3 regions of the Halalkalibacter lacteus genome follow, and region 2 is predicted to be linked to each of the others. Evidence: riboswitches for the same ligand, from Rfam matches in the RefSeq annotation. Region 2 holds a riboswitch; each other region holds the start of a gene.
What was found. Region 2 has a riboswitch for thiamine pyrophosphate ahead of thiC (phosphomethylpyrimidine synthase ThiC). Riboswitches for the same ligand answer to the same signal wherever they lie in the genome.

Region 1 (10,387 bases), on a different contig from region 2:
TAAGAAGGGCTTTTAAGAGTTAATAATTTAAAAAGTGGAGTTGGTAGAAATGATGAAATGGTCGGAATTTAGTATTCATACGACAGAGGAAGCGGTTGAGCCAGTCTGTAATATTTTACATGAAGCTGGTGCAAGTGGTGTCGTAATAGAAGATCCCATGGACCTTGTTCGTGAGTGGGGCGATCGTTTCGGTGAGATCTACCAACTCTCTCCTGATGACTATCCAAAAGAAGGAGTCATTATTAAAGCATATTTTCCTGTTAATAGTTTTCTAGCAGAAACGCTTGATGAAATTAAAGAGTCTATTAATGGCTTGCCTATGTATGATATCGATCTTGGACATAATAAGGTTCAAATTGTAGAAGTTCACGAGGAAGAATGGGCAACTGCATGGAAGAAATATTATAAGCCTGTGAAAGTTTCTAGTTCGATCACCATTACTCCAACATGGGAAAAGTATGAACCAACAGAAGAAGAAACAATTATTGAACTCGATCCGGGAATGGCTTTTGGAACAGGAACTCATCCAACGACTGTTCTTTGTATTCAAGCTTTAGATAAAGTTATTCAAGGTGGGGAAAAGGTTGTTGATGTAGGTACTGGTTCAGGAGTGTTAAGTATCGCTGCGGCAAAGTTAGGGGCGAAAAGTACTCTAGCGCTTGATCTTGATTATGTCGCTGTTGAAAGTGCTTCGCAAAATGTGTTGCTTAATCGTGTAGAAGATGTCATATCGGTGAAACAGAATAACTTACTTGAAAACATAGAGGGACCGTATGATATCGTAGTAGCGAACATTCTAGCAGAAGTCATTGTTCGTTTTGTTCAAGATGCGGCAGCGGTTCTTAAACCAAACGGAACGTATATTACATCGGGTATTATTAAACGAAAAAAGCAAGAGGTAAAAGATGCGCTTGTAAGTGGTGGATTTATCATTAATGAAATTGTTGAGATGGATGACTGGGTAGCCATTATCGCGAAAAAAGCGTAAAGAGCATAACAAAGGGTCTGACCTTTTTAAACCCTACAAACAAAACCATAGTGAGGACGATGACGATGCAACGATACTTTGTTGCGAAAGAGCAAATGACGGATCGACACATTCATATTATTGGTGATGATGTCAGGCACATTCTAAGAGTAATGAGGATGGATGTCGGTGATGAGATTATTTGTAGTAATAATGATTCACGAACGGTTAAGTGTTGTATTTCAAGTCAAACGGAAAAAGAAATTATTGCTGATATTATAGAAGAATTACATCCAAATACAGAGCTCCCTGTTCATGTGACGATCGCGCAAGGACTTCCTAAAGGAGACAAGTTTGAGCTGATTGTTCAAAAGGGAACAGAGCTAGGTGCCTCGGGGTTCCTTCCTTATGCTGCCGCGCGTTCCATAGTTAAGTGGGACAAAAAAAAGGCAGGAAAGAAGATTGAGCGATTAGAAAAGATTGCGAAGGAAGCAGCTGAACAGTCATATAGAGAACGTATTCCTACTGTTTATGACATTCATTCTTTTGCTGAGTTGAAACAAGAGCTTTCCTCATATGATGCTGTCCTTTTGGCGTATGAAGAGTCAGCCAAAAGTGGGGAGCAAGCAAAGTTAGTAAAAACGCTTACGGCACTCTCGCCTCGTTCATCGATCTTGATTATTATCGGACCTGAAGGTGGTATGACAGAGGAAGAGGTTAGCCAGTTGACAGAAGAAGGAGCCATTCCTTGTGGGTTTGGTCCTCGTATAGTACGTACGGAAACGGCATCACTCTATGCGCTTGCTGCTATTTCGTACCATTTCGAATTAATGAGGTGAAGGTAATGCCTACTGTTGCATTTCATACATTAGGTTGTAAAGTAAATCATTATGAAACAGAAGCGATTTGGCAACTGTTTCAAAAAGATGGATATGAGAAGGTGGAATTTGACGCAACGTCAGATGTTTATGTGATTAACACTTGTACAGTAACAAATACAGGAGATAAAAAGAGCCGTCAAGTGATTCGTCGTGCGATTCGGAAAAATCCCGATGCTGTTATTTGTGTAACAGGTTGTTATGCTCAAACGTCACCTGCAGAAATTATGGCCATTCCTGGGGTAGACGTTGTTGTCGGTACACAAGATCGTGTGAAAATGCTTGAGTATATTGAAGAGTTCAAACGTGTACGTGAACCAATTAATGGAGTCGGGAATATTATGAAGTCACGCGTTTATGAAGAGCTTGATGTGCCAGCGTTTACAGATCGTACACGTGCTTCTTTAAAAATTCAAGAAGGTTGTAATAACTTCTGCACATTTTGTATTATTCCATGGGCACGTGGCCTTATGCGTTCACGTGATCCACAAGAAGTTATAAAACAAGCAACGCAACTTGTTGAGGCAGGCTACAAAGAAATCGTGTTAACAGGAATTCATACAGGTGGTTACGGAGAAGACTTAAAAGATTACAGTCTTGCTCGTTTACTTGAAGATTTGGAACAAGTAGAGGGATTAAAACGTATTCGTATTTCTTCGATTGAGGCTAGTCAGCTTACAGACGAAGTGATCAATGTGATTGATCGATCAGAAAAAGTCGTACGTCACCTTCACATTCCACTTCAGTCTGGTTCAAACGCGGTGTTAAAACGAATGCGCCGTAAATATACAATGGAATTCTTTGGAGAGCGCCTAGATCGTCTAAAGGAAGTTCTACCCGGCTTAGCTGTTACCTCAGATGTAATTGTTGGTTTCCCCGGAGAGACAGAGGAAGAATTCCAAGAGACGTTTGATTTTATTTTGAAGCATAAATTTAGTGAACTTCATGTTTTTCCATATTCAAAACGTACGGGAACACCAGCTGCTCGTATGGAAGATCAAGTTGAAGAAGAAGTGAAAAATGAGCGAGTTCATCGCTTAATTGAGCTCTCTAATCAACTTGCAAAAGAGTATGCTTCAAACTTTGAAGGGGAAGTCCTTGAAGTGATTTTAGAAGAGCGTGATAAAGATGATAAGGATAGTGGGTTATTCGTTGGTTATACTGACAACTACTTGAAAGTAAAAGTTCCAGCTACAGAAGAGATGATTGGAAAGCTTGTTAAAGTGAAAATCACTCAGGTTGGTTATCCATTAAATCAAGGGGAATTTGTTCGTGTTATTGAAGATGGAAGAGCAAAGCAAATCGTAAATGGATAAATGAAAGGCCTTGAGTATCACTTAAGGCCTTTTCTCAGATGGATATCCTTTTAGATTTGTAGCAAGAACAAGATATTAATGATATGATTGGATGAACTACATGATAATACTAGCCCACTAGGGGAGCCGAATGAGGCTGAGATTAAAGTATAACTTTAAACCCTTTGAACCTGAACTATATTATAGCTTAGGGAAGTGGACATCATATGAACAGCTATTTTTTGGAAGTATAGTTACGAATGATGACCGCTCTCGAAATTAGAAGCGGTCTTTTTAGATTGTATTTGCAATTTTTTGAATTGGAGTGTTTAGATTGTTAAGTGCTTATGAAGCAATAAAACAAGATGTCAACGATTTTATCAATCAACCAGCTTCAAGTGATGCAGAATTTAATGCATTGGCGTTAAAAGTATTTCAGTTTCAATATGAATACAATCAAACGTTTCGAAAGTTTTGCAGGAAGCGTCGTGTTTCACCGAGAACGGTGAAACATTTCACTGAAATTCCTCCTGTACCGATTGATGCCTTTAAACTTACAACATTATCTTGCCATCCAGTTGATGGGACAGAAGCGTTATTTATGACGAGTGGAACAACGAATCCAGAAAAGCGTGGAAGAAACTATCACCGTGATTTAGATATTTATGATTTATCGATGAAGACATTTTTCAAAGCGTCTATCATGCCAGATCTAGAAAAAGTGAAAATGTTTGTTCTTTTTCCAACAGAAGAAGTAATGCCTAATTCCTCACTAGCTCATTATTTACATATTGCTAAGAAAACGTTCGGAACAGAAGATAGTCTATATGCATTTAATACAGACGAGTTTCAAGTAGAAAAGCTGGTTGAAGAACTTCGTCTAGCAGAAAAGAATGATGAACCAGTCTTATTAATAGGAGCAAGCTTTTCGTTTATTCATTTACTAGATGAATGCAGCACAAAGGGCATTAATTTTCAGTTGCCTCAAAAAAGTCGCCTGATGGATACAGGTGGGGCAAAGGGGCGGTCTAGAGAAATATCACCAGCCGAGTTTAAACAAGAGATGAGTAATCTATTTTGCTTACCTTTAGAAATGTGTCTGAATATGTACGGAATGACAGAACTTAGTTCACAAATGTATGATGGGAATCTTCTTCATAACGAAATGCACCTTACCAATCCCACCAAATACACACCACATTGGATGAGGACGGTTGTGATTGATATCGAACAAATGGAAGAGAAGCCAATAGGTGAAAAAGGCATTATTGTCCACTATGATCTTGCTAATCTTAATTCCGTAATGGGAATATTAACAGAAGATATGGGGATCAAAACAGAAGTTGGGTTTTATTTACTAGGTAGGGCTGCTGGTGCAGAAGCGAAAGGCTGCTCGTTAGTTGTCGATCAGTTTGTAGCACCTGAAAAATCATCAAGGGGAGATGTTGTATGACAACAAGCTTTTCTTGTTTTCATGTACCAACGCGATGCAAACAGTTACTTAGTGAAACCCCATATAAGACATTAGTGTTTGAGCATCATGGAGAAAAGGTTGAATTACAAGTTCCAGAGTTGACTCCAGATCTAATCGAAACAATAGCAGAAGCACTAAAAAAACAACAATCTGACTACGTACAAACACTTCATACGAATGAGATCATTGCTGTTTTCGACCAAGCTGTTCAAAAGTGGTTACATCCTGAGTATGAGTTACGAAAACAAGCCGAACGACTATTGCCAATTATTACAGGCTATGACGGTGAGATGATTCGCTTATTTATTAGTCGTTATGTAAAACAATTTCGGAAAGAAAAGTTGCAGCGGATGGTTGATGAAGATTTTCCTAACCCTCTTGTACTAGATGAATTTCGTCCGCGAAAATCAGGTGGGTTACAAAGAGCATACGGGCCCAAGCTCATTACTCATATTTTTTCAGGTAATGTTCCAGCTCTGCCGCTTTGGAGCTTAGCTGCGGGTATGTTACTTAAGTCAGCTACAATTGGAAAGGTATCATCTTCTGAGCCGTTATTTCCCGTGTTGTTTGCAAAAACGATTGCTGAAATTGATCCAAGGCTAGGAGATGCAATGGCAATCTTATGGTGGAAAGGTGGAGACGATGCTTTAGAGACAGTCAGTTTTCAATGCTCGAATGCTGTGATTGCTTATGGTGGAAAAGAGACGATTGAAACAGTAAGGCAGAAAGTACCTTCACATGTAAGTTTTCATTCACATGGTCATAAGGTTAGTTTTGGTGTGATTACGAAAGATTGTTTAGCAACAACGAGAGGCTGGCAAACCGCGAAACTTGCCTGTTATGATGTGTCCTGGTTTGATCAGCAAGGATGTTTATCACCGCATGTGTTTTTCGTGGAACGAGGCGGTACATATTCTGCACGTGATTTTGCACAGATGATTGCAAATGAAATGGACAATTTTCAATTAACCCACCCACGTGCAACGTTAACAGAGGAAGAACACCATGCGATTGTAAAGCAACGGACAGCGTTAGAATTTGAAAGCTTTGACAATTCTGCTCTTGATCTGATTAAGAGTGAGCAGGGGACAGAATGGACAGTTGTCTACCTGGAATTAGGTGAAGAAAAAAAGAGAGAATTTCCAATTTCCCCACTTAATCGTTTTGTGACAGTCATTCCGGTCAATAACATAATGGAAGTCAAACAGTATATAAAAAAAGTTGAAGGCTTTGTGCAAACGGTCGGGGTTGGTTGCTCACCTCAGGCATTTTCTCCAATCATTACCATGTTAGGAGAATGTGGCGTGAATCGAATTTGTGCACTAGGATCCATGCCTCACCCAGAGCCAGGGTGGCATCACGATGGAAGGTTCCATTTAGCTGATTTAGTGAGGTTTTGTGATGTTGAGTCGACGGTAGAAGATCAAATGGATTTCTTTGATGTTTACAGAGAGTAAAGGAGAGTGAGGAAAAATGACGATTATTGCATGTCAAGATGTCTCCTTGCAGTTTAAAGGCGATCAAACTCCTGTACTCGATCACATTGACTTACAAGTTCAAAAGGGTGAGTTTGTTAGCATCATTGGAAAAAGTGGAAGTGGAAAAACGACTTTGTTGCAAATGATTGGTGGGTTGTTGAATCCGACTAAAGGTGACATCACTGTATTAGGGAATGTAATCACAGAGCCACTTACCGAAATCACGTATGTGTTTCAAAGGCCAGTACTATTAGAATGGCGTACTGTTTTAGAAAATGTCCTTATGCCAATCGAGTTAAAAAAAAGACCGAATCAAGAGGATCGTAATAAGGCGAAAGAAGTACTTGCTTTAGTAGGTTTAGCTGATCATACAAATAAGTATCCTCATGAATTATCTGGGGGAATGATGTCTAGAGTAACTTTAGCTAGAGCATTTATGACCGAGCCGGAAATCTTACTTATGGACGAGCCTTTTTCATCATTAGATGCCATGACAAAAGAGCAACTTCAATTAGAATTAATGAAGTTAACAGATCAATTTTCTTCTACGACGATCTTCATTACCCACGACATTACAGAAGCTGCATATTTATCTGATCGTGTTGTTTTGTTAGGAGAGCAACCTGCAAGAGTAGTAAAAGAATTTCAGATGCCCTTTTCTAGACTTAGACCAAAAAAGCTTAAATATGATCCTTCTTTCATCAAGGTCGTAAAAGAACTTTATGACTCTATTGACGGATTAGGTGGGAGTTCATCATGAAGAAAACGAGGATTTTCTCTTTTTTGTTGTTTATCATCATGCTTATTACTTGGGAATTTGTTGTACAAGTTAAGGGTATTTCAAAAATCATTTTACCTGCACCGACGACTATTGCTGCTAACTTGTTTCAGCATTTTCAAAGCGGTTATTTTTACCCGCATATTATTGCGACAGCATTTGAAGTGTTTGGAGGATTCTTCATTGGGGCTATTCTCGGAATTGGATTAGGATTTCTTGTCGCACAGTCTAAAACAACGCAGGAAATATTACAACCCTATATCATTGCTTCACAAGCCATGCCGAAATTGGCGCTCGCACCGCTACTTGTATTGTGGTTTGGCTTTGGTTATACACCTAAAATCATCATTGTTGCGCTTGTTTGTTTTTTCCCTTTGTTTGAGAGTACGGTGACAGGACTCTCTCATGTAAGTCGAGAGAAATTGGCACTGTTTCAATCATTAAAAGCAACAAGATTTCAAACGTTACGTAAATTACGCCTTCCGACTGCGATGCCATTCATTTTTTCAGGCTTGCGCGTTGCGGTAGTTTTAAGTGTAGTTGGAGCCGTTATTAGTGAATTTATCGGGGCAAATAAGGGCTTAGGTGCGCTCATTATTGCATCTCAAGGGATGTTAGATACAACATTAATGTTCTCTGTTTTTATTTTACTTACCGTAATAGGAATTTTATTGTATCAGTTAATTAATTGGGTTGAAGCACTATTCTTTAAAAAATATAGTTATTCTAGGGAGAAATGAAATGAAACTACTTATCAAAAAAATTAGTACTGCTTTATTCTTTGCTGCATTAACGATTAGTGTAGTTGGTTGTGGGGCAGAGGGGGAAGTACAGGAAAATAGTGAAGAGAATGAGGATGTTATCCAAGAGCAACAAGTTGAAAAAATAAAAATGGCCTCTTGGAGTCAGCCAATTACAGAGCAAAGCAATCTTTATTTAGCAGAGGAAAAAGGCTGGTTTGACGAAGCGAGCATTGATTTTGAATACATTCCTGGTGCTGGTGGTGGAGATGCTGTTCGAAATATTATTGCAGGAAATGCTGATATCGCATTTGCAAATGTTGAAGCTGTTTTACTAGCTCTAGAGCAAGGGGAGGAATTACGAGTCATTTATAACATTTACCCTGAGAACGTGTTTAATCTCATTTCTCTTAAAGAAAGTAATATTAAGAGCATGGAAGATCTACGTGGGAAAAATGTTGGCGTCTATAGCTTGAGTAGTGGAACGTATCAAAATCTACTCGTTCTTTTGCACCAAGCAAACATGACAAAAGATGATGTCAATATTATTGAAACGGGAGTTCTGAATTTTGGCCCATTAATGACGAAACAGGTCGTAGCAACTGCGGCAACGGACACAGGACTTTTTGATGCACAAAGAAACGAATTAGGTGAAGTGAAGATTATTGAGGTTAAAGATGTGTTAAATACTCCTGCTGATGTGTTTGTTGTCACGGAGAAGACTTTTCAAGAGAAAAGAGAAGCATTGGTACGATTTTTGCAGGTTTATCGTGATAGCGTTGCCTATACGATGGAACATCCTGAGGAAGCGGCTGAAATTGCTGTTTCAGCTGCCATTGATGGTCAAGATATAGAAAGGAATATTGAAATTATTACCATTCGAAATCAGACTTCAACGAACGCGGAAGTGAATGATAATGGGTTGGGTTGGTTAAACCTAGATATATTACAAGAAGTTGAAAAAACCTATTATGACTTAGGATTATTAAGTGAAAGAGTGAATATTGAAAATATCACGACGAATGAATTAGTAGAACAATTAAACTAGGGGGATAGGATGGATATTGAATTGCAACAAAAGGTTGTTCTCGTTACGGGATCAAGTCGAGGAATCGGATCGGCCATCGCAAAAGGTTTTGCTGAGCAAGGTGCAACCGTTGTGATTAATTATGTGAAAAGCAAGGAGCGCGCCGAACAGCTTGCTAGTGAATTAATGGAGCAATATGATGTTGATACCTTTACCGTACGAGGAGACGTAACGATAGCTTCAGATGTGAAAGCGATGACGGAGGCAATTATCGCAGAGTTTAGTACTGTTGATATCGTGGTTAACAATGCACTGCACGCATACACTTTTGACCCAGATGGTAGAAAGCTTGCTTGGGAGCTAGAATGGGACGATTACCAACGTCAAATTGATGGATCACTAAAAGCGACATACAACGTTTGTAAGTATGTAATTCCAATTATGAAAGAAAAGAGATCAGGTCGGATTATTAATATGGTAAGCAATTTAGTCTATCGTCCGGTCGTTCCTTATCATGATTACAACACAGCTAAAGGAGCCGTTCTTGCTTTTTCTCAAAACTTAGCTGTTGATATTGGGGCATTTGGAGTCACGGTAAATTGTGTTGCTCCAGGACTGGTTTATCCGACAGATGCTAGCCGAACAACAAAAGAAGAAGTGAAAGAAATAATAAAAAGTCAAACACCTCTTCACCGGATTGCCAAGCCAAAAGATGTCGTGGGAAGTGTTTTATTTTTTGCGAGTAACTGGTCAACTTTTATTACAGGACAATGTATGGTCGTTGACGGAGGCTTTGTTATGAAATAGGCGAAATCTTTCAGGGGAAAACCATGATTAGAGTGTGCGAACTCTATTCATACTAAACTTGCCGGTATCACACGTCACAAAACAACTACTAGGCTAAAATTGATAAGAAGTACGGATTACTTACATAAAGAGAGGATGTTGACAATTGAGTAAGTCAATTGCAAACCTGATTGATCATACGGCGTTAAAGCCTGATACAACGAAAGAGCAAATTGAAACGTTATGTGCCGAAGCGAAAGAGTATCAATTTGCTTCTGTTTGTGTGAACCCTACATGGGTACAACTTGCAGCCGACCTATTGAAAGAGTCAGCAAATGTAAAAGTATGTACAGTTATAGGATTCCCTCTTGGAGCATCAACCCCTGAGGTAAAAGCATTTGAAGCAGCAAACGCAATTAAAAATGGAGCAACGGAAGTAGATATGGTCATCAATATTGCCGCACTAATAGATAAGAATGATGAGCTAGTTGGACGAGATATACGAGCAGTTGTAGATGCAGCCAAAGGAAAAGCTCTAACGAAAGTAATTATGGAAACGAGCCTTCTAACAGATGAAGAAAAGGTTCGTGCGTGTGAGTTAGCTGTAAAAGCAGGAGCAGATTATGTAAAAACATCAACTGGCTTTTCAACTGGTGGAGCAACCGCCGAAGATATTGCTCTAATGCGTAAGACTGTCGGGCCTAATATAGGTGTCAAAGCGTCAGGTGGCGTTCGTGATCTAAAAGGAGCAAAAGAGATGGTCGATGCTGGTGCCACACGGATTGGTGCTAGTGCTGGTGTGTCCATTGTGAATGGAGAACAAGCTAAAACCGATTATTAAAGAAAAGGCGAGAACACTCTCGCTTTTTTTATACTATGACATCTTCCTTGCTTAGAAGACATGTTAATTGACATTCTTATGTAAATTAGAGAGTTTAATGTTAACCTTATTTAAGGAGTGATA
Region 2 (10,387 bases):
AGCTAGACTCCAAGGGACATTCCTCCTTTTCATTTTTCAGGTTATTGAGTGTTTATTAAGAATAAATGGAAATCTTTACTGAAACCATGGATTTCTTTATCAGCTTACATGGACTTTCCTGCTATTTGATTAATAGGCGTATGGCAATTTGTTGCAGTGTGATAGAATACTTATAAATGCATCGGGTATCGAAGTGTCCGAACGAGTTCGGTTTTTGGCTTGTCTTAGTATTCATGGTTAAGGGGAATTGAGAGATGCTTCATAATAAATGCTTCTTGTAACAACGTTGTTAGTTGAAGGGAAGCGTGATTTTACTAAATTAATAGAAAGAAGATGGGAACTATGGGTGAGCAGCTAGAGAGAGGACTTTCCACGAGAAACATTTTATTGTTTTTTGTTCCACTTGGTTTGTCGGCTAGTTTAGTTACGTTATCTCATATGATTATCAATGGGACATTAACGAGGGGAGAAAATGCGGAAACGATTATTGCAAGTTATGCCATTGCGATGAGCTTATTTGCGATTATGGAACGTTTAGGTGTGTTATTACGTAATACATGTTCAGCATTAGTACGCGATAAAGTGTCGTTTAAGGCAATGTCGATGGTGGCAGTTTATGTAGTATCTAGTCTGATGATGATCTCGGCAACCATTGCGTATACACCTATTGGGAGATGGATCTTTTCTCGTTTATTCGGTGCAGATCCGACTATGATTGATCAAATTGTAAACGTCTATCAAATACTAATCATTGTCACGTTTTTCTCTGCCATTCGTTGCTTGTTTCAAGGGGTCATTATCTTAAACAAGCAAACAAAATGGTTAACGATCGGCATGGTTATTCGGTTAATTGTTATGTATCTATTATCATTAGTGTTTATTCATATAGGTTACATTACTGCTCAAACTGGGGCAATTATCTTTTTGGCCGGGATGATGGTTGAGAGTCTCATTAGCTTTTTAGAGGGGCGTGTTTTAGTAAAGAAAATGGTTCAGAAAAAAGAAAACCATCGAATTACGAAAAAAGAACCTATTTTTCGTTTTTATACACCGCTAATTTTATCATCTCTTGTCATTGTTATGGTTGGTCCTGTGATTAATGTCTTCTTAGGTAAGACGAATGAGATTGAACTAGCAATTGCGTCTTATGCTATTGCATTAAGTATTACACAGCTATTTTTAAGCTTCTTTACTTATACTCATCAAATCGTTCTTACTTTTTATAAAGATCATCCTCAAAAAGTTAACCAATTTACGATGATGGTTGGATTTATTCCGACTGTGTTGTTAGCTATTTTTTGTTTTACTCCTATAGGTGCCTTTTTCATTGAGGTCGTCTTAGGAGCGAATGATCGTTTAGTAGAAGCGAGTTTACAGAGCCTGAAAGTGTTTATGTTGATGACACTTGTTTTTCCTTTTGTTGACTTTTGTAATGGCTTGTTAATGTTACGAAGTGAAACAAAAGTAATGGTTCTCTCTCAATCGGCTAATTTAGGGTTAACGTTTATTGTTTTATTGATTGTGTCAGGGTTGGCCCCAAATTGGAATGGGATGATCGGTGCGTTAGCCCAATCAGTCGGAATGTTAGCAGAGTTGTGCGTCTTGCTTTTGATTCTTGTGAGAAGTTCAAATAAGGTGGTGCAAAAAAGAATCTATCAACCAAGGAAAAGCAAATCTGTAAGCCGATAATTTTAAAAAGGACGACTATACGTATCAATTAATCGGTCAAAAACTGGTGTCCATTGTTTGGTGGGCCCGCCTGTTCCATAGTAGATCCCAATCTTCTTTTGTTTTGGTGTAATTTTTTTTAATGTATTTTGGAAAACACGTAACTCCTTATCAAAATCAATATGATTGGGGTGTGTTATAGGCAGTCTTAGTTTCCTTCCATTTGGATCAAGGAAATCACCATCTTGACCTCGTTTTAAATAAAATAAAGACCATGAACCTGCCGAAGGGGTAACGGGATTATTGGGTGGTCTTGTTTCCCCTGCGTAAGGTATTTCTGTCCAGCGTAAATAGTTTTTTCTCAATCTTATCACCTCTAATTATTCATAGTTTATTTTATGAAAAATAAGTAGATGGGAGTGGACTATTCAGGGTATAAATAAAAAATTAATGTTCTATACAGTCAGCACATTTTAGCTTAAGATGTATAATTTGACACAAAACCGAGAGTGAAATACAGTAAGTAGTGTTAGTTATTCCTCAGTTGAACTAATATAAATTCGATGAAATTGGGATTATAAGTACAGGAGTGTGATACAAGATGGCAAAAATCGTAATTATTTCAGGTGGTCCTTCTAAAACAACAAGACTAAAAGGGATTATTGATTATGCTTATAATTTTCTTAGTGAGAAAGGCTTAACAGTCGAAGAACTACATGTAATCGACATACCCGCTGAAGATTTAATTTTAGCAAAATACAATAGTGAAGCGATTTTAGCAGCGAATGCCAAGGTTGCAGAAGCTGACGCTGTTATTGTTGCAAGTCAAGTGTACAAGGCGTCGTTTACAGGGATTTTAAAAACGTATTTAGATTTATTACCGCAAAAAGGGTTGGAGAATAAAATTGTGTTGCCGCTCATGCTCGGTGGTACCATTTCTCATCTATTAGCAATTGATTATAGTTTAAAACCAGTCTTATCCTCACTCGGCGCACAAAACATGATTAAAGGTGTATTCACATTGGATACTTGCATTGAGCGTGGAGAAGATGGAAGTACGACGATTGAGCAAGAAGCTAAAGATCGTTTAGAGAAAGCTTTTACAGATTTAGCAAATGAAATTAAAAAACAAACTGTATTGTAATTCAAATGACGAACTTGGGTACCCTCAAGTTCGTTTTTTTTAATGGTCTACTAAATTTTCATAAGAAATGCTCGTTCTACACATATTCAGGTAGACAATTGGTACAAACTAAGAAAAAATCAGGAAGGAGTTGAACAAATGCCGATTTATAATAGCAACACCGGAGCTAGTACGGGGAGTCAACAGTTTCCTCTTTTTGGTCTCTTTCATTCGGACTCAGAATCAGTCAAAGATGCTCATGATGCCTATGATGTATATGTGAATGATGAATATGTTGGAAAGAAAATTCTATTGACAGAATCAGAAGGTGTAGAAGATGTCGTTGGTTTCTTGAAAACGCAAGGCGTACAAAATCTATCTGCTGATTTAGAGGGTGACCACTATGTAATAAGGTCTGAAGATGCAGAACATGTTAAACATATACTTGAAACGTATTTGCAAAATCGGTAAATGTCATCACTCTTCAATTGAGAACTACTAAAAACCTGCTATGAACACGTAGCCGGTTTTTTAGTAGTTCAGTTACTCCATTTGTAGCTATTATGTTTAATACAAAAAAGATGATCGCTATTTCTCTTTTCCCGAAGCATCTTCATTTAGTAAAGATGGCGGCTTCTTGCCACTCAAACCTGCATGCAAATTCTCCGCTGCGAGCTTTGACATGCCATATTCGCATTCTGTCGTAGATGAACCGATGTGAGGAAGAGTGACAATGTTTTTTAATTGAAGCAATGGATTATTCGGATTTGTCGGCTCCTCTGTAAACACATCGATCCCAGCTGCATGAATATCTCCATTTGAAAGGGCATGATAAAGGGCATCCTCGTCAACATTTTTCCCACGCGAACCATTTATAAAGATAGCAGATTTCTTCATCTTCTTAAATTCGGCAGCCCCTATCATTTTGTTCGTGTCTTTCGTTGATGGAACCATTAAGCAAACAAAGTCTGATTGTTTTAAAAGTTCATCAAGCTCGCAGTATGTAGCATTATAAATATTTTCAGCTTCTTTATTCCTTGAACGATTATGATAGAGGATGTTCATTCCGAAGCCTAAATGCGCTCTTTGGGCTATCGCACGACCAATCTTACCCATGCCAATTATCCCTAACGTTTTGTGGTGTACATCTACCCCATATTGGTTTGGTTGTAAAGAGATATCCCACTTACCTGACTTTACAAACTGATCTAACTCTGGAATTCGTCTTGCTGTTGAAAGCATAATTCCAAAAATAGCATCGGCCGTAGTATCATCAAGAACGCCAGGTGTATTGGTGGCCATTATCTTTCGTTTAGTAAGTTCTTCAATATCTAAATTATCATAGCCAACGGATACATTAGAAACAATTTTAAGGTTTGGAGCTAAATCTAATAATTCTTTGTTTACCTTTAAGGCTAGACCAATGATTCCATCGGCTTCTTTTAATGCTTGGTCAAAGGTTCGATTTCCGATGTATTCATGATTTTGAAAGCTTGTAATGTGGAAATCTTTTTCTAACTCTTTGATTACGCGGTCGTCTACTCTCATATAGACTAGTATTTTTGGTTTCATAAAATACTCCTCCTTGTTGAGATATTATTCACATAAAAACAGTATCATAAAACTAGATCGTAACTAATGTCGGTGTTTAATAGGCTAGGAATAAAGGTAAATTATGGTATGATTCTATTAGAGTTACCAGTTGATCACATGGGAGGTTTTAACATATGGGGTTATTTGATGGATTAATGGGAAATGCATCAGAAGTAAGTATTGGTGAGGTGGAAAAAGAATTTACAAGAGTCTTAACAAAAGGTGAGAGCATTGAAAGAGCGTACAAACTGATTCGCGATTTGTTTCTCTTCACAAATAAGCGTTTGATTCTTGTCGACAAACAAGGAGTGACAGGGAAAAAAGTAGAAATTCACTCCATTCCTTATAAAAACATTACTCATTTTAGTGTTGAAACAGCAGGAAACTTTGACTTAGATGCAGAGCTGAAAATTTGGGTGTCGGGAAGTTCAACCCCTATCCAAAAGCAATTCAATAAGAGTTTAAATATATATGAAGTGCAAACTGTCTTAGCAGATTATGTCTTGTAATTGAATCAACATTCTCTTAAAGGTTCAAATAGGTATTTAGGGCTAAAATGAAAAAAGTATTTTATTAGTCATCTCTTTACTATATACTAGTAAAGAATACAAACTTAATAGAATTAACTAGGGGAGTCCAATAAGTTGGGCTGAGAAACAAGAACGGTAAAGATTGTTGACCCTTTGGACCTGATCTGGCTCATACCAGCGTGGGGAAGTTTAGAATGTTTCATTATGATCATACTTCTATCATTTAGCCGGGTCCAACCAAATTATTTGGTACCCGGCTTTTTTATGTATCTTCATACTTCCTTCTTTTTATGTTCTAGATCTCGTCCTTTCTATTTAAAAAAAAGGAGAGATTTCGATGTCCACACCCTCATTAAACGAGAAAAACATTTCCATCATGTCTAGCTTTTCTGGTAGTAAGAAAGTTTATGTTCAAGGTTCTAAGCCTGACATAAAAGTACCAATGCGAGAAATCGAATTAAGTGCTACAACCGGTTCAGCCGGAGAAGAAGAGAACCCTCCAGTCCGTGTCTATGACACAAGCGGTCCGTATACCGATCATGATTATGAAGTTGATATTACAAAAGGACTTCCTGCCTTACGTAGTGCATGGATCAAGGAACGCGGTGATGTTGAAGAATACGAAGGACGTGACATTAAGCCTGAAGATAATGGCTACGTTAATGGAAATGACACACGTGCAAATGATAATGTCTTTCCAGGGTTAAAGCGTAAACCATTGCGTGCGAAACAAGGGAAAAATGTGACTCAACTTCACTATGCAAAAAAAGGAATCATTACTCCTGAAATGGAGTTTATCGCAATAAGAGAAAATCTAGACCCCGAATTTGTACGTGATGAAGTTGCAAGAGGTAGAGCGATTATTCCTAATAATATCAATCATCCAGAATCAGAACCTATGATTATAGGGCGCAATTTTCATGTGAAAATTAATGCGAATATTGGGAACTCAGCTGTTTCTTCGTCCATTGAAGAAGAAGTGGAAAAAATGACGTGGGCCACACGTTGGGGCGCTGATACGATGATGGATTTATCAACGGGGAAAAACATTCATACAACGAGAGAATGGATCATTCGTAATTCAGCGGTTCCTGTTGGTACGGTTCCTCTTTACCAAGCATTAGAAAAAGTAAAAGGGATTGCTGAAGATCTAACGTGGGAAGTGTACCGCGATACGCTAATTGAGCAAGCAGAACAAGGAGTTGATTACTTTACTATTCATGCGGGAGTCCTCCTTCGTTATGTTCCATTAACAGTAAAACGGCTCACCGGTATTGTTTCCAGAGGGGGTTCAATTATGGCTCAATGGTGTTTACATCACCATCAAGAGAACTTTTTGTACACTCACTTTGAAGAAATTTGCGAGATTATGAAAACGTATGATATCGCTTTTTCTTTAGGAGATGGTCTTCGTCCAGGGTCCATTGCCGATGCGAATGATGAAGCACAATTTGCAGAATTAGAAACGCTTGGAGAACTAACGAAGCTCGCTTTGGAACATGATGTACAAGTCATGGTTGAAGGACCAGGACATGTCCCGATGCATTTAATTAAAGAAAACATGGATAAGCAGCTTGAAATGTGTCACGAAGCACCATTCTATACATTAGGGCCTTTAACGACAGATATTGCACCAGGCTATGATCATATTACGTCTGCTATTGGTGCCGCGATGATTGGTTGGTTTGGTACGGCGATGCTTTGCTATGTTACGCCGAAAGAGCATTTAGGCTTGCCTAATCGTGAAGATGTTCGTGAAGGAGTTATTACGTATAAAATTGCTGCGCATGCAGCCGATTTAGCGAAAGGTCATCCAGGAGCACGAGTACGTGATGATGCCTTATCAAAAGCTCGTTTTGAATTCCGTTGGAGAGACCAATTTAACTTAGCATTAGATCCGGAGCGTGCCCTAGAATATCATGATGAAACATTGCCAGCAGAAGGAGCAAAAACAGCTCATTTCTGCTCGATGTGTGGACCGAAGTTTTGTAGCATGAGAATTTCTCACGACATCCGCCAGTATGCAAAAGAAAACAAACTGGAGTCTAGTGAAGCAATTGCAAAAGGAATGCAAGAAAAAGCGGAACAGTTTAAGAAATCTGGAGGCGGAATTTATCAGTAAATAGTTCATAGGAGGTTTTGCCGATGAAGGTCGATGATATTCAAGAGAAGATTCATCATTTAAAAGATCAACTGAATTATTGGGAAAATCACTTAAAAGATGTTCAAAAGAGCTGTCGTCACGATTATCAAGACGAATCATTTTATAAAAAGTGCTTGAGATGTCAGAAGATAGAGGCTATCTATTATTAGACTTTAAAACTTTAGTTACTGTACGGAGGAGAGCCACAAGCGAAATAATTATGCTTGTGGCTCATTTAATTCCTCTCCTCTAACACATAGTGTAAAACGCTCACAATAAATATGATTAGATTATTTGCTAGATTATTCTAGTTTTTTAGTTTCTTTCAATACGTGGTTTATATGATTACCTATAAATACAAGTATTTAAGATAAACGATATCACAGAAGCATTCTCTAAAGCATACATTAGGTTAGGGGGTGTTTTTTATGATGTATGGAAATTACAGAAAACCATTTCAACCTCCAAATTCAGCAAATAAGCAGGGTCCTATATCCACACCTTACTCCATACAAGATTTATTTAAAGGGAAAAATTTAGACCTGATCGCCGCAGCCTTAATATTATCAGGAAAGCTTAAAGTTGATAGTGTTGAGTTATTTCGTGGTTCTCCAGCAGTCTCGGTAACATTACTCGGAAAATATATTACACCAAACAACGCGAAACAGAATGCTTTAGCAGATTTTCTTGAGGAGAATGGAGATATGACTCTTGATGATGTCTTTGAGGCGATGCAAAGGCGAATGGAGAAGGAGGATTAGGAAATGGGGAAGAATAAAACGGTTAACTGTAGTTCAGGCTTTGATGGGAAGGCATTAACAGGTGGGATCATGCTAATCATTTTGCTTTTTTTATTAATTTTTGGCTCAACTGATATTGAAGATTTAACTGATGCACCTGAGTAAGAATAGATGGAATAGATTTATGTTTAACAATAGCCATTCGGACTGAAATATACATCTATAACTAACTGAGGTTTATTCTGTTTCCTTATTATTGTAAGGAAATATTACATAAGGTAGATTATTACTTCTCTGTTATTCAAAAGAGCGATTTAGAGCTATAATTGTTATGTAACATTACTATCTGTCAAATGTATTGTAGAACTTCTACAAGCATATTCATAGAGTTGAAGGGCTTAGCGTCGTTCTAGTAAGCATTGCAACCGTGATGCTTTTTTCTTTTTTTATTAAATGAAACTTCTTGTTATAATCGTTCGTTTAATAAATATCGTAACAAGTTGAGTTGGAAAACGGAGGGTAATAAAAATGGAAGAACAATTAATCGAGCGGGCGAAACAAGGCGATGATGATGCCTTCCAGCAATTAATTGAACAACATCTAAAAACCGTTGAGAAATTTGCCTTTCAAATAGGGGTCTCCCCCAGTCATATGGAAGATGTTACTCAAGAAGTGTTTTTGAAAGTCTATCGTTTTATTCATAAACATAATAGAGGGAAATTTACGACATGGCTTTATTCTATTACCTTAAATGTAATTAGAGATTTTTATCGGAAAGAAAAGCAAATGAAGCGGAAAACAATAGAATTACAAAAGTATGCCACACAACAAACCTATATTCAGGACAATTTTGATGAGGAAGCTAGAGAGCTTCATCAAATGATCCATCGACTTGAGGATAAATATAAAATTCCAATTGTTCTTCATTTTTTCCATGGTCAAAACTATCAAGAGATTGCGAATGTCTTAGGTGTGACAGAAGGAGCAATCAAAACAAGAGTTTTGCGAGCGAAACAAAAGCTGAAGGCGGAGTATGAAAAAGTAGGTGAGCAACTATGAGTAAAGATTTCGAAAAATCGTTAGAAAGATTAAATAATCAATATGATGAAATGCCAACTCAATCGTCTTCTATAAAAATTATGGCCAACATTAAAAAGCAGAAAAAACGTAATTGGACTTGGTCAAAATCGTATCAACGTTTGCAAGTAGCTGTTTTAATTGCTTTGATGATTGGAATTGGTTACGTGTTAGGCGTTAGTCAACTAATGAATCAGCCCGATACAGCAATGGAAGAAACTGCTTCTGATCAAGTGGGAACGATGGAGGGCGCAAGCTTTCAGGCAAAGCAGGCAGAGTCTTTTGATGAAGAAGCAGGAGCTGTTCACGAATCAGGTGAGTATGACATGGGCATATTTGCTGCGGAAGAGATTGATGATTCATTTCTTATCACAATAACGGACGAGGAAGGTCAAGAAGTAGAGAAACAAGTAAAGGTATTTGAAGATGAACAATTTTCATTTTCGACGTATTATGATGCCAATTTCCATGTGGAAGAAGGAGTAAGCGGAGAAGGGCGTTCGATTCAGATTTATGCCGATTATGGAGAAGGACCGATTGAACCATTATTATTTGAAATGTTTCAATTTGAGAGTGCGATGAGTTATGACAACCAAGTGGAAGCGTACCGTATGATGATGAATGAATCTGGATATACAGAACTTGAGTCGAATGATTATCTGATTGAAATTGGAATTCCTGGTCAAGTAGTAGAAGAGTTCTTATTTCAAAAAGATGACGTAAATGTACATGTTGTACCGGTTGAACGTGGTGAAGAGTATTTCTTCTTTAAAACTAGTACGGTAACAAATAATAATAGCGAGAAGATTGAATATATGGAAGGGTATGTAAGAGAACTTAACGTCATCTTAAATCAAGATCATTTTATGTGGATCTATAATTAAATTTGTTATTGGAGGCAGCTATGGAAACATGGCCAGCCTCTTTTCTTTTGTCCTTCTTTTAAATGTAGTAACATATACCTTGTTAGGGAATACATACCATAGAGCGGAAGGGAGTTTGAGTGAAATGACAACGTACAAATCAAGAGAGGAAGTCCCAGTAAGTGAAAAGTGGAATTTAGCTGATATTTATGAAGAATTGTCAGAATGGGAAAATGACTTACAAACCGTTGAAGAACGAACAAAGAAATTGAAAGCGTTTGATGGAAAGATACCTGATGCACAAGCTTTATATGACTACTTAGTTTTTAGCGAAGAAACGGGTTATACGTACAAGAAGCTTTATGTTTATGCGATGTTTCAAGTTGATCTTAACACAAGGGATGCAAAGGCACAGTCATTACTTGATCGTGCAAAACAACTTGGAGTGAAGCTTAGTTCGGCAACTTCATTCTTCAAGCCTTTTTTACTCAGTCTAGATGAAGGCACATTAAAAGGCTATATCAAGGATGTAGAAGGCTTAACGTATTTTGAAGAAGATTTGTTAGAGTTATATCGTTACAAAAAACATGTCTTAACAAAAGAAAAAGAAGAAGTATTATCTGAACTTGGAGAGGCGCTTTCTGCTCCAA
Region 3 (10,387 bases), on a different contig from region 2:
GGCGCTGGACGTCTACGCTTTGTTGATGGATACGGGAAAATCGAGCGTATCTGTATTGCAAAAAAAGCTCGCGGCACTGGTGCTGGACGTCTACTCATGGAGGAAATAGAGAATGAGGCTCGAATTGAAGGAGAAACGAAAGCAAAACTTAATGCTCAGACTCAAGCTCAAGATTTTTATCAAAAGTTAGGATACGAAACAATCTCTGGTGAATTTCTAGATGCAGGAATTCCACATGTCACGATGGTCAAACAAATCGTGTAGTCTAAAAAGAAAGAGGCTACTGCCTCTTTCTTTTTTAGTCTTCTTTTATTTCTTCGTTCCGACTGTTTAAATGCGACTTCACCGCTTCTAGCTTTCCTGCCATCGTTGATTGTTTATCACGACGATCGTCAATACGAATATTGGTTGCCACACGAGAAAGTCCATTCTTAAATGGAACTTCATGAATGGCTTGAATCACTTCAAATAATACTGGTAACTCCCCTTCTATTAACGTACTCATTGGGGTAAGTTGATACTTCACTTTCCCTTCATATGTCTTTAGTACCTCTTGGATTTCTGCTACATACTTGCTTACACTTGGAGTGTCAGTACCAATTGGAATGATCGTTACATCAACTATTGCCATAAGTGTTTCCTCCTTCTTCAATTTTGGACGTTTTACGATTAACCTTTCCGGAAATTCCTTTGCAGCAAGCTTTCGATAAGATTCGATTGACGCGATCATATGTGCACGTTCTGGCTCTGTCGTTGTCACATGGTTTTGGAGCCAATACGAGATAGCAAGTACGACCTTTTTTACAAATCCAAACCCTTTAACTTCTAATAACCTTTGAACGATCGGAACCATTATCAAGCTTACATAAGACGCTATTTCTAGTGACAACATATATCGACCAGTAAAAAACAAAAGACCCACTGCTCCTAATAAGACACTTAAAAAGTAAATAACAACTACATTCGTAGAACAATGTCGATTTGTGATAGCTGCTTTACTTATTTGAAACAAACGAGACCTTCTTTTTACTCCTGTATCGCTAAATACTTTGTGCTCTGCACCATGATACTTTCGAAGCTGCTTTGGAAACAAAAAATGAGTCCCAAACATATAATAAAACAAGAAGTAGTATGGGAGACCTTCCCAAATAGCTAGATTCCATATGATGAGAATTTTTGGAACAAACACTAACCCTACATAAATGACCGTAAGTACTTTAAACCATATCGGCATCGACAAAATGATTTGCTTCATCATCAAAGCCAATGTCTTGGCATTGATCGGCTTGAGCCAACTTTTCAAACGCCCCTTCTCATGGTATGCACATGCAATATGCTGTTTCCCGACATAAAAAATCCCATTTTGATAGGAGAGCCCTCTTATTTTCATGCACACACCCATCCTTCTTCTTCATACAGTATTCAATCGGCTTCATATGAAACGATCCAATATGGTACATTAGCAGCCTCTGTAAACGTTGGTGACGAGAACGCTGCATCCTCCATCTCAAGAGGTGAGTGATCAGACCACGTATGTAATAGATTCACAATAATATCGTCTTTATCTAGATTTTCCCCTACTATCCTTGCTTCTACTCTACCAATATTACCATAACTCTCATGTTCAATTAATTGGTTGGGAAAAGCAAAAATGATCCCATTATCAACGACAATCCCTTCAGACTGCTCAATAATTCGGTTTGCATAAAATAATTCAACCGTTCCATTTTCAATCTCAATATCTGTCCGCACTTGTCCAGTTTCTCTGTCAATGACCGAAACGCCGATATAATCTTCACCGTATAAACCTTCTACTGGCATAACAGTCCAGTCCCAATTTGCTTCTACATCCATACCTTCCTCAGTTTTATTCCCACTCACTTGAAACTCGATTCTTTTTTGTAGATCCTCGTTTGTAATGGCCTCAGACTCTTGTAAAAAATGGTACCCTCCCAAAAGCATTAGAACCATTAAAATAGCTGGTAAGATAAGCACTGGTTTATTTCCACGAAACATATTTTTCGCTACGTCCTTTCTAGTATATATTCACCTATTCTATGTATTTTTAAAAATGGTGCAACACCTTCTCACATTATACAAGAGGTCGAACAAACTGGAAAGGAAACGACTGTTTTCAATTTATTAGTAACAATTTCCTGATCCATTACGCGTACAAAAAAAAGCCAACAGGATCACACATATCCAGTTGGCCTCTACTTATAATTTGCGATGTTCTTTAAACGAACATTTAAAGAGTTGAACGTCGATATGCAGCATGGTTCGTTGGGCCAATCCCGTTCCCAATCGAAAGTGAATCAGAAATGGCTGCTGTAATAAAAGACTTTGCCACCTCAGTCGCTTCTTTAATTGAATGTCCTTTTGCTAATTCTGCCGCAATGGCTGCAGCAAATGTACATCCTGTTCCGTGTGTATGTTTCGTCTTAATCCGTTCTGTTTTCAACTCATAAATCATTTCTCCGTCATATAAAAGATCGACAGCAGGTCCATCTAGTAAATGGCCTCCCTTTAAAACGATATAGTCAGGCCCCATCTTATGAAGGTCAATAGCTGCCTGCTTCATTTCTTCTAACGTTTCCATTTCTTTTTGCCCAAGCATCTTTGCTGCTTCAGGTAGATTAGGTGTGATTACAGTAGCGATTGGCAGGAGTTCTTCTATTAATGCTCGAACCGCCTCTTCTTGTAGAAGCGAAGCTCCCCCTTTAGCAATCATGACTGGATCTACCACAATGTTTTTCACTTCATACTCTTTTAGTTTGCTTGCAACAAGAGATATAATCTCAGCAGAAAACAACATTCCTGTCTTTACAGCATCAGTGCCAATATCAGATAAAACAGCATCAAGCTGGGCTTCTATTGCTTCTAAAGATTGCGGAAACACCCCATGCACACCAAGTGTATTTTGTGCCGTTAAAGCTGTAATCACACTCATTCCAAATGTATGTAATTCTTGAAACGTTTTTATGTCAGCTTGGATTCCTGCTCCTCCACCACTATCAGATCCAGCAATCGTTAATGTTTTGGCAATTGACACTTGTCATCACCCTTTCATGTTTGTTTAGAAAGAAACACTCGGCTCCGCTCATTGCGTCGAGATAGTTCCAAAAGGGGAAATGCACCCCTTTTGGAACCACCTCTCTTATGTAAATCGTTCTGGTTTGCAAGAGGCTAGTGGTGAGTAGGCTTCTTTTTCGTCTAATAGATCAGCTACTGCAACAGCAGTGACTGGACTTAGTAAGATTCCATTTCGATAATGCCCCGTTGCGAACACAATATGTGATGCTTTATCAAGTTTCCCAATTAGCGGGAATCCATCTTGAGTTGCTGGACGTAGTCCTGCCCATGTGTGAAAGGGAGTTTCCTTTTCCAAAAATGGGAAAACATGCTTATTCCAATTCGTTAACCGTGCAATTCCTTTTTCCGTAACGTTCGTACGAAAGCCGGCAATGTCTTCTGAAGCACCATTTACTAATGTTCCATTTGCCTTTGGAACGAGGTATCCTTGACTTGTGTAAACAATATGTTTGACCTGATTAATGGGTATTTCGTATGCACAAATCTGTCCACGTATCGGATAAACTGGGATTCGAACTCCGAATGTTTCCTCCAATTCACTAGACCAAGCGCCCGAGCAAACAATCAGACGATCTCCTACAAACTCACGACCATCTTTTGCACGTAATGCAACCGACTGTTTCCACTCAACTACCTCTACTACATCAAGATGTTCAATAATGGTAACTCCATTTGCGCGACAAGCACGTTCTAATGCCTTCACATAATCCGGTGCAAAAACATGACTCTCCTCTGGATAATACATGGCAGCTTTCACGTCTTTAGAAAGGGACGGCTCCATTTTCCATAATTGTTCACCCGAAATTAATTCAGCTTGAGCTCCCCATTCACGTTGCCATGACTGTCTCGTTTCGAGAGAAAGCACATCAGCATCATGATAAACCGCATGAAGACTTCCACTCTGAGAAAATTCAAAGTCCAACTTCGATACTTCTTTTACATCAGTTTGCCACTTATTATACATGCGCAAGCTATCAAGACATAATTTAAAAAAGTCATCGGGGTCCTCTCCAATTTCTGAAAAAGGAGCAAGCATGCCTGCGGCTGCTCCAGATGCTTGCCCCCCGCAACTTGTTTTCTCCAGAACTGTGACATCATAATTACGTCTGCTAAGCTCAAATGCTGTCGCTAAACCAATGACGCCCCCTCCTAAAATGATTACTTTCTCTTGCACAATTCTCCCCCCCAATCAGCCCTTCTACTTTGAAACGAATGAAGCTAGACCACTACTAGCAGTTGCATACTTCTTCTTTTGGATCCGCCCTGCTTCATATGATAATCTACCTGCTTCAATTGCTTGTTTCATTGCATGAGCCATCTTTACAGGATCTTTCGCCTTTGCTACAGGAGTATTCATTAATACACCATCTGCCCCTAACTCCATTGCTTGGACAACATCCATAGCTGAACCTAGTCCAGCGTCAACAATAATGGGCACATTCGCTTGTTCGATAATCAATCCGAGATTATAAGGATTTAAAATACCTAAACCAGTTCCAATTGGAGCGCCGCCTGGCATTACAGCAGAGGCACCTGCTTCTTCTAACCTTTTACAAAGAACAGGATCATCTGATGTGTATGGCAAAACGACAAATCCTTCCTTAGCAAGAACCTCTGTAGCTTTTAACGTTTCAATTGGGTCTGGTAAAAGTGTCTTTTCATCAACACTTATTTCAACTTTAATCCAATCACTTAAACCAGATGCTTTAGCAAGCCTAGCAATTCGAATCGCCTCTTCAGCCGTTTTAGCACCTGATGTATTCGGCAAATACGTGAATGACATTCCTTCTAAATGTTGTAAAATCGCATCTTCATTCGGAGCACCTAAGTTCACTCTTCGGATAGCAAACGTTAAGACTTCAGCTCCAGAAGCTTTTATTGCTTCATTTTGCACAAAAGGATTTGGGTATCTTCCCGTTCCAAGAAAAAAACGAGATGATAATGCTTTGCCTGCTATTGTTAATTTATTTTGTTTCATTTTCATCCACCTCCGACGAATTGAACAAGTTCAATTCTCATTCCATCATGCAATTTTGTTACAGACCAATTTGAACGTTCAATAATCGAACCATCTATCTCAGTTACAACAAGGTGAGGTTCAAGTTCAAAATGAGACACAACCTCTTCAAGAGTAGAAGCATCTATGTTATGTTCTTCTCCGTTAATGAGTAAACGCACTTTATTTCTCTCCCTTTTCAGCTAATATTTTCGTAAATTGCTCACAAACTCCTTTAATATCTTCCGCTCCAACGATTTCTGAGATCATGCAAATTCTCGTTGCACCTGCTTCTAATACTTGATCGACATTATGCAGTTTAATCCCTCCGATCGCGACAAACGGGATCGTAATTTCAGCAGCGACCTGTTGAATGTATTCAGTCGTAACCGGGTCAACAACATCAACTTTGCTATTTGTATGAAAAATAGGTCCAACTCCAATATAATCAGCACCACTTGCTTCCGCTTCACGTGCTTCGTCGATATGATGAGTTGAAATACCAATAATTTTATCTTGTCCCAAAATATTTCTTGCATCAGCAAGTGGCAAATCATCTTGGCCAAGATGAATCCCATCAGCGTCCACTGCAAGAGCAACATCAATATAATCATTAACAATAAACGTTACATCATGCTTTTCCGTTAATTCTCGTAATGCTTTAGCTTTCCTTAATACTTCTCTCTTACTGCTTGTCTTATCTCGCAATTGAATAATATCCACTCCACCAAGAATCGCTGCTTCCATAACTTCTATAAGTTCTCGACCTTGATGAAACTCTTCACCTGTTATGGCGTATAATTTAAACTCTTTCATGCTAGCCCCACCTTTATGATAAAAAATCCAAAAAAAGCCGCATCCGAACATACGGAATACGACTGCGACGACTTCCCTACGCTGGCGTGATCCAGATCAGGTATAAGGGTAAAAGGCATAGCCTTTTTCTCAGTCCACTAGATGGACACCCCTAGTCTTGAAAATACATACAAGTTATTAACTCCATTATGACAGACTGCTTCAAAAATGCAAGGGGTTCGAGTTTTATGTGTGTTCAAAAAAGTGGGTGCAATGTCTTGCACTCACAACTTAGAGGCACTCAAAAAACTTTTCTTTAGCAACTTCTATTCTTCCCACATCGGTACAAGTGCCCCTTCTTGTATATCATATCCAAATTCATACCGTTCACCAATAAGAAGAATGGATCCTCCTGGTGAAATAGACAGTGGGACATGCTTTTCTAATGAAATCAATTTTTCTTCAGAGTCAGCTCGAACGTTATAGGCAATTAATTCGTATCCATCTTCATAACTAAAGTAATCACTGCTATATTTTGGACGCAAGTAATAAAAAATGCCGTTGTTATGATCATACGAATAATATGGAATCCACCACTGCTCTGAATACGTGTTGAGGATTGGCATCTCAATTTTTCTATATGGCTTTTGCTCATCATAAAAACGATAGACAGAATAGAGGTCATAAATGGAATCAACAGTAACAGAAAGCGATAACCCATCAGGAAAAGCCATAAATGCAATAACTGTATCCTTCCACCTATTGGTTTCTCCATTCTCTATATCTAGTTCATAAAGCGGGGCTTGAAAATTGGGTTCTAACTCTTCCCATTTCAAATATCCTACTTTCGATTCTGAGACCCACTGAATATAGGATTCTTCAAGGCCAATATCAGTTATCTTCTTCTCTTCAACATTCCCTACATATGTTTCAAATTCCCAATTTGGCAAATAAGCAACCATCACAAATGTCTGTGTGTCATATGGATTCCAATAAATCGTATACTCTTCACCATAATCCTTAATTGTCCAGATAATACCCCCTTGATCATTAAGGATCAACAACTGTGACTGTTCTTCCAAAGAAAGATACTGTACAGCAAATAAGGAATAATCTGCATTTGCTCTTACGTCTATTATCCACCCATCTTCTTCTAAAAAAACTGACGATTCTCCTAAAAAAAGATTGTGTTTATGTAAACTGAACTGTTCATTTTCCTCTTGTAAAAATAGTACAGTATCTTTATCATACCAACTTGCTACTTCTATAATAGGAAGCTTATTTTGTATTGGTGTCATAATTGAACCCGTAAAAAATGAAGAAGGTACATTGGACTTAGCAGGTAACTCACTCAAGCTTTTTGGGGCAGGTAGGATCAAGGTAGGAGCTTGGGCACAGGCTGAAACTGTAAAAAGAACAAAGATACTTACGATCAAATGTTTCATGTCAACCCGTCCCCACTTTTTCATATTTTAATTCATTTATTAGACGAATAAACTCCCTAAAATGATTCAACAAATAGATAAGTTCACTAAACGTACACAAAAAAATGACTCAGTATCTTCAGCAAACTCCAAATCAATACATTATAGCGCATACAAATACCCTTTTGCACTATTTTCTTAATGGAAGCTGAAGTCATTGAGTCATCCGAGTTATTCGCAATGTCTTTTTAACCTTAAATAAATCGTGAACCAGCTATACCTGGATTCGTCATTTCTTTCGGATCAAGAATTTCATTTAATTCCTCTTCCGATAAAATTCCTCTTTCAAGACAAATTTCTCGAACGGGTCTGTTCGTTTGAATCGCTTCTTTCGCTACTCTTGTTGCCACCTCGTAGCCAACATGAGGATTTATCGCCGTAACGATCCCTACACTTCTTTCAACCATCTCACGGCATCTGTCTATGTTTGCAGTTAAGCCTTCGATCGCATATTTCCTAAAAACACTTATTCCATTTTGTAAAATAGAAAATGATTGCAATAAGTTAAATACCAGTACTGGCTCCATTACATTAAGCTCTAATTGGCCTGCTTCTGACGCAAGACTAATCGTATGATCATTTCCAATAACTTGAAAGGAAATTTGATTAACCACTTCACACATTACAGGATTTACTTTTCCAGGCATGATGGAAGAGCCCGGTTGTCTTGATGGCAGATTTATCTCATTCAGTCCAGTACGCGGTCCAGAACTCATTAGACGTAGGTCATTTGCCATTTTAGATAAATTGATAGCCATAATTTTTAATGCGCTTGACACTTCTGTATAAGCATCTGTATTCTGCGTTGCATCCACTAGATCTTCCGCTGTCCTAAAAGGATATCCAGTTATATCAGATAAATAAACAGCTACTTTTTTAATATATTCAGGCTTTGCATTAAGTCCAGTTCCAACAGCAGTTGCTCCCATATTGACCTCAAATAACTGACCAACCGAACGTTTAATCCTACCAAGGTCTCGGCTTAGGACTCGTTGATACGCACCGAACTCTTGTCCCATCCGAATCGGAACAGCATCCTGCAAATGAGTACGCCCCATTTTTAATACATTGTCAAATTCCTTTTCTTTCTCTTTAATAGCAAGAATTAATTTATTTAACTCTTCTGTTAAACCATCCGCTAGACGAAGTGCAGCAATATGAATGGCCGTTGGGAAAGCATCATTTGTTGATTGAGCCATATTTACATGTGTATTCGGGCTCACGCGCATATACTCACCTTTTTGACCACCAAGTAGTTCAATTGCCCGGTTCGCAATAACTTCATTCGCATTCATGTTAAAAGACGTACCAGCTCCACCTTGAATGGCATCAACTATAAATTGATCTTGATACTTACCATTAACTATGTCCTCAGCAGCTTCAATAATGGCATCTGCTATATTAATTCTAAGTGCACCAACATCACGGTTCGCCATTGCTGCTGCTTTTTTTACATACCCAAATGCTCGTATAAGTTCAGAATGTGGTGGATATCCTGTTATTGGAAAATTTTCCTTTGCACGGACTGTTTGAATGCCGTAATATGCTTCTTTCGGGACTTGCTTTTCTCCAATTAAATCTCGTTCCGTCCGGTATTCTGACATCCGATTTAACTCCTTTTGTTGTAATGATTGTCCTTGTTATATCGTATGTACAGCACAATGTATATGTGACCAGACATTACCCTTGTTTTGCCAACCATGCTCCTCCAATGACACCAGCATCATTTCCAAGTGTGGCAATTCGAAATTTACAACCTTCTTCAACACGAGGTAAGGCGAAACACTTAAATTGCTCTTTGAGGGGATTCATCAATAAATCTCCAGCTTTTGAAACGCCTCCGCCAAGAACAATTATTTCAGGATTTAGTGCATTAGCTAAATTTGCAAGCGCCAATCCAAGATGAAAACTTATTTCGTCGATAATAGACTTCGCAAGTTCATCCTCTGCTTTAACAGCATCAAACACATCTTTTGCAGTAAGCGTTCCTTGACGTTCAAAAACCGTTTGAAGAATGCTATCAGGTTGCTTTTGCACCCCTTCCATTGCTAACCTTGCGATCCCAGTGGCTGATGCTATTGTCTCAAGACATCCTGTTTTCCCACAATTACATGGTGCTCCAGACTCATCGGTAATTGAAGTAAGATGACCTATTTCTCCAGCCATTCCGTTTACCCCATGAAGAATTTGACCATTTACAATGACCCCGCCGCCTACACCTGTTCCAAGAGTTACACAAAGCAAATTCTTTGCTTCATCACCTGCTCCTCTCCACATCTCTCCTAAAGCAGCAATGTTTGCATCATTGTCAACCGTTACGGATAGCCCTGTTTCCTTTTCCAGTTCATCTTTTAAGGCAAAATTCTTCCAACCAATATTGACAGCATGATAAATAAATCCTGATTCCATATTGATAAAACCAGGTGCTCCTAAACCGATCGCTTTAAGTGCATCATTCGTTACACCAAGTTCTTCACGCTTTTCTTCAATTGCCCGGGCTATATCACTAGTAATGTGTTTCCCATCGTCTATTTTATTCGTAGGAATCTCCCACTTCGTAACGATGTCTCCATCTAACGTCACAAAAGCCAATTTTATTGTCGTTCCACCAATATCTACACCTACAAACCATTTCTTTGACACCATTCTCCACCCTCTAATTCATTGATTTATTTTCATTCCGTAAGATGAGCAACCCCTGTTGAAATATATGTGAATCAATAATCTTCCAATTATACAATTCACGGAGTTCTTCTTCCATCAGAGCAAGATCAAAAGATCGATCTCGTGTGTAAACAATCGCCCCATGATTTTTAAGTAGCTGTCTTACGTCGTACATTGTTTTCATGTGCTCACCTCTAACCCATTATAACAGCTTCAATACGGTTACGAAAAGAAGCCAAATTAGCGGAGCATATGCTATATTGGAATGACGCCAAAAAGCCTGTCGAATTTGCATCTGAACATATAAACCAAGGCCCAATGCCGCGGTAAACAAAAAGGCTGCCGCTATAGTGAA

Region 1: another riboswitch for thiamine pyrophosphate. It lies ahead of SAZ04_RS03040 (LuxE/PaaK family acyltransferase); the one in region 2 lies ahead of thiC (phosphomethylpyrimidine synthase ThiC).
Region 3: another riboswitch for thiamine pyrophosphate. It lies ahead of thiE (thiamine phosphate synthase); the one in region 2 lies ahead of thiC (phosphomethylpyrimidine synthase ThiC).

Annotation. Positions count from the first base shown of each region.
Region 1 is NZ_JAWRVL010000003.1:69,408-79,794, forward strand. Features, by position in the region: gene dnaJ (molecular chaperone DnaJ) at 1-23, shown strand, start outside; gene prmA (50S ribosomal protein L11 methyltransferase) at 53-988, shown strand; gene SAZ04_RS03030 (16S rRNA (uracil(1498)-N(3))-methyltransferase) at 1,054-1,806, shown strand; gene mtaB (tRNA (N(6)-L-threonylcarbamoyladenosine(37)-C(2))-methylthiotransferase MtaB) at 1,812-3,161, shown strand; TPP riboswitch at 3,271-3,372, shown strand; gene SAZ04_RS03040 (LuxE/PaaK family acyltransferase) at 3,475-4,593, shown strand; gene SAZ04_RS03045 (acyl-CoA reductase) at 4,590-6,071, shown strand; gene SAZ04_RS03050 (ABC transporter ATP-binding protein) at 6,088-6,852, shown strand; gene SAZ04_RS03055 (ABC transporter permease) at 6,849-7,610, shown strand; gene SAZ04_RS03060 (ABC transporter substrate-binding protein) at 7,612-8,658, shown strand; gene SAZ04_RS03065 (3-oxoacyl-ACP reductase) at 8,668-9,444, shown strand; gene deoC (deoxyribose-phosphate aldolase) at 9,590-10,264, shown strand.
Region 2 is NZ_JAWRVL010000012.1:63,664-74,050, forward strand. Features, by position in the region: gene SAZ04_RS10765 (ABC transporter ATP-binding protein) at 1-13, opposite strand, end outside; gene SAZ04_RS10770 (multi antimicrobial extrusion protein MatE) at 343-1,689, shown strand; gene SAZ04_RS10775 (hypothetical protein) at 1,692-2,033, opposite strand; gene ssuE (NADPH-dependent FMN reductase) at 2,270-2,812, shown strand; gene SAZ04_RS10785 (hypothetical protein) at 2,951-3,262, shown strand; gene SAZ04_RS10790 (2-hydroxyacid dehydrogenase) at 3,380-4,363, opposite strand; gene SAZ04_RS10795 (PH domain-containing protein) at 4,519-4,893, shown strand; TPP riboswitch at 5,003-5,117, shown strand; gene thiC (phosphomethylpyrimidine synthase ThiC) at 5,252-7,036, shown strand; gene SAZ04_RS10805 (hypothetical protein) at 7,060-7,227, shown strand; gene SAZ04_RS10810 (hypothetical protein) at 7,486-7,818, shown strand; gene SAZ04_RS10815 (hypothetical protein) at 7,822-7,962, shown strand; gene SAZ04_RS10820 (RNA polymerase sigma factor) at 8,326-8,856, shown strand; gene SAZ04_RS10825 (hypothetical protein) at 8,853-9,758, shown strand; gene pepF (oligoendopeptidase F) at 9,883-10,387, shown strand, end outside.
Region 3 is NZ_JAWRVL010000003.1:156,578-166,964, reverse strand. Features, by position in the region: gene SAZ04_RS03535 (GNAT family N-acetyltransferase) at 1-264, shown strand, start outside; gene SAZ04_RS03530 (MTH1187 family thiamine-binding protein) at 299-631, opposite strand; partial or broken gene SAZ04_RS03525 (DUF1385 domain-containing protein) at 710-1,390, opposite strand; gene SAZ04_RS03520 (hypothetical protein) at 1,423-2,016, opposite strand; gene thiD (bifunctional hydroxymethylpyrimidine kinase/phosphomethylpyrimidine kinase) at 2,249-3,052, opposite strand; gene thiO (glycine oxidase ThiO) at 3,158-4,267, opposite strand; gene SAZ04_RS03505 (thiazole synthase) at 4,292-5,071, opposite strand; gene thiS (sulfur carrier protein ThiS) at 5,074-5,271, opposite strand; gene thiE (thiamine phosphate synthase) at 5,273-5,905, opposite strand; TPP riboswitch at 5,962-6,068, opposite strand; gene SAZ04_RS03490 (YqgU-like beta propeller domain-containing protein) at 6,211-7,329, opposite strand; gene aspA (aspartate ammonia-lyase) at 7,563-8,972, opposite strand; gene SAZ04_RS03480 (ROK family glucokinase) at 9,049-10,014, opposite strand; gene SAZ04_RS03475 (YqgQ family protein) at 10,025-10,216, opposite strand; gene SAZ04_RS03470 (hypothetical protein) at 10,235-10,387, opposite strand, start outside.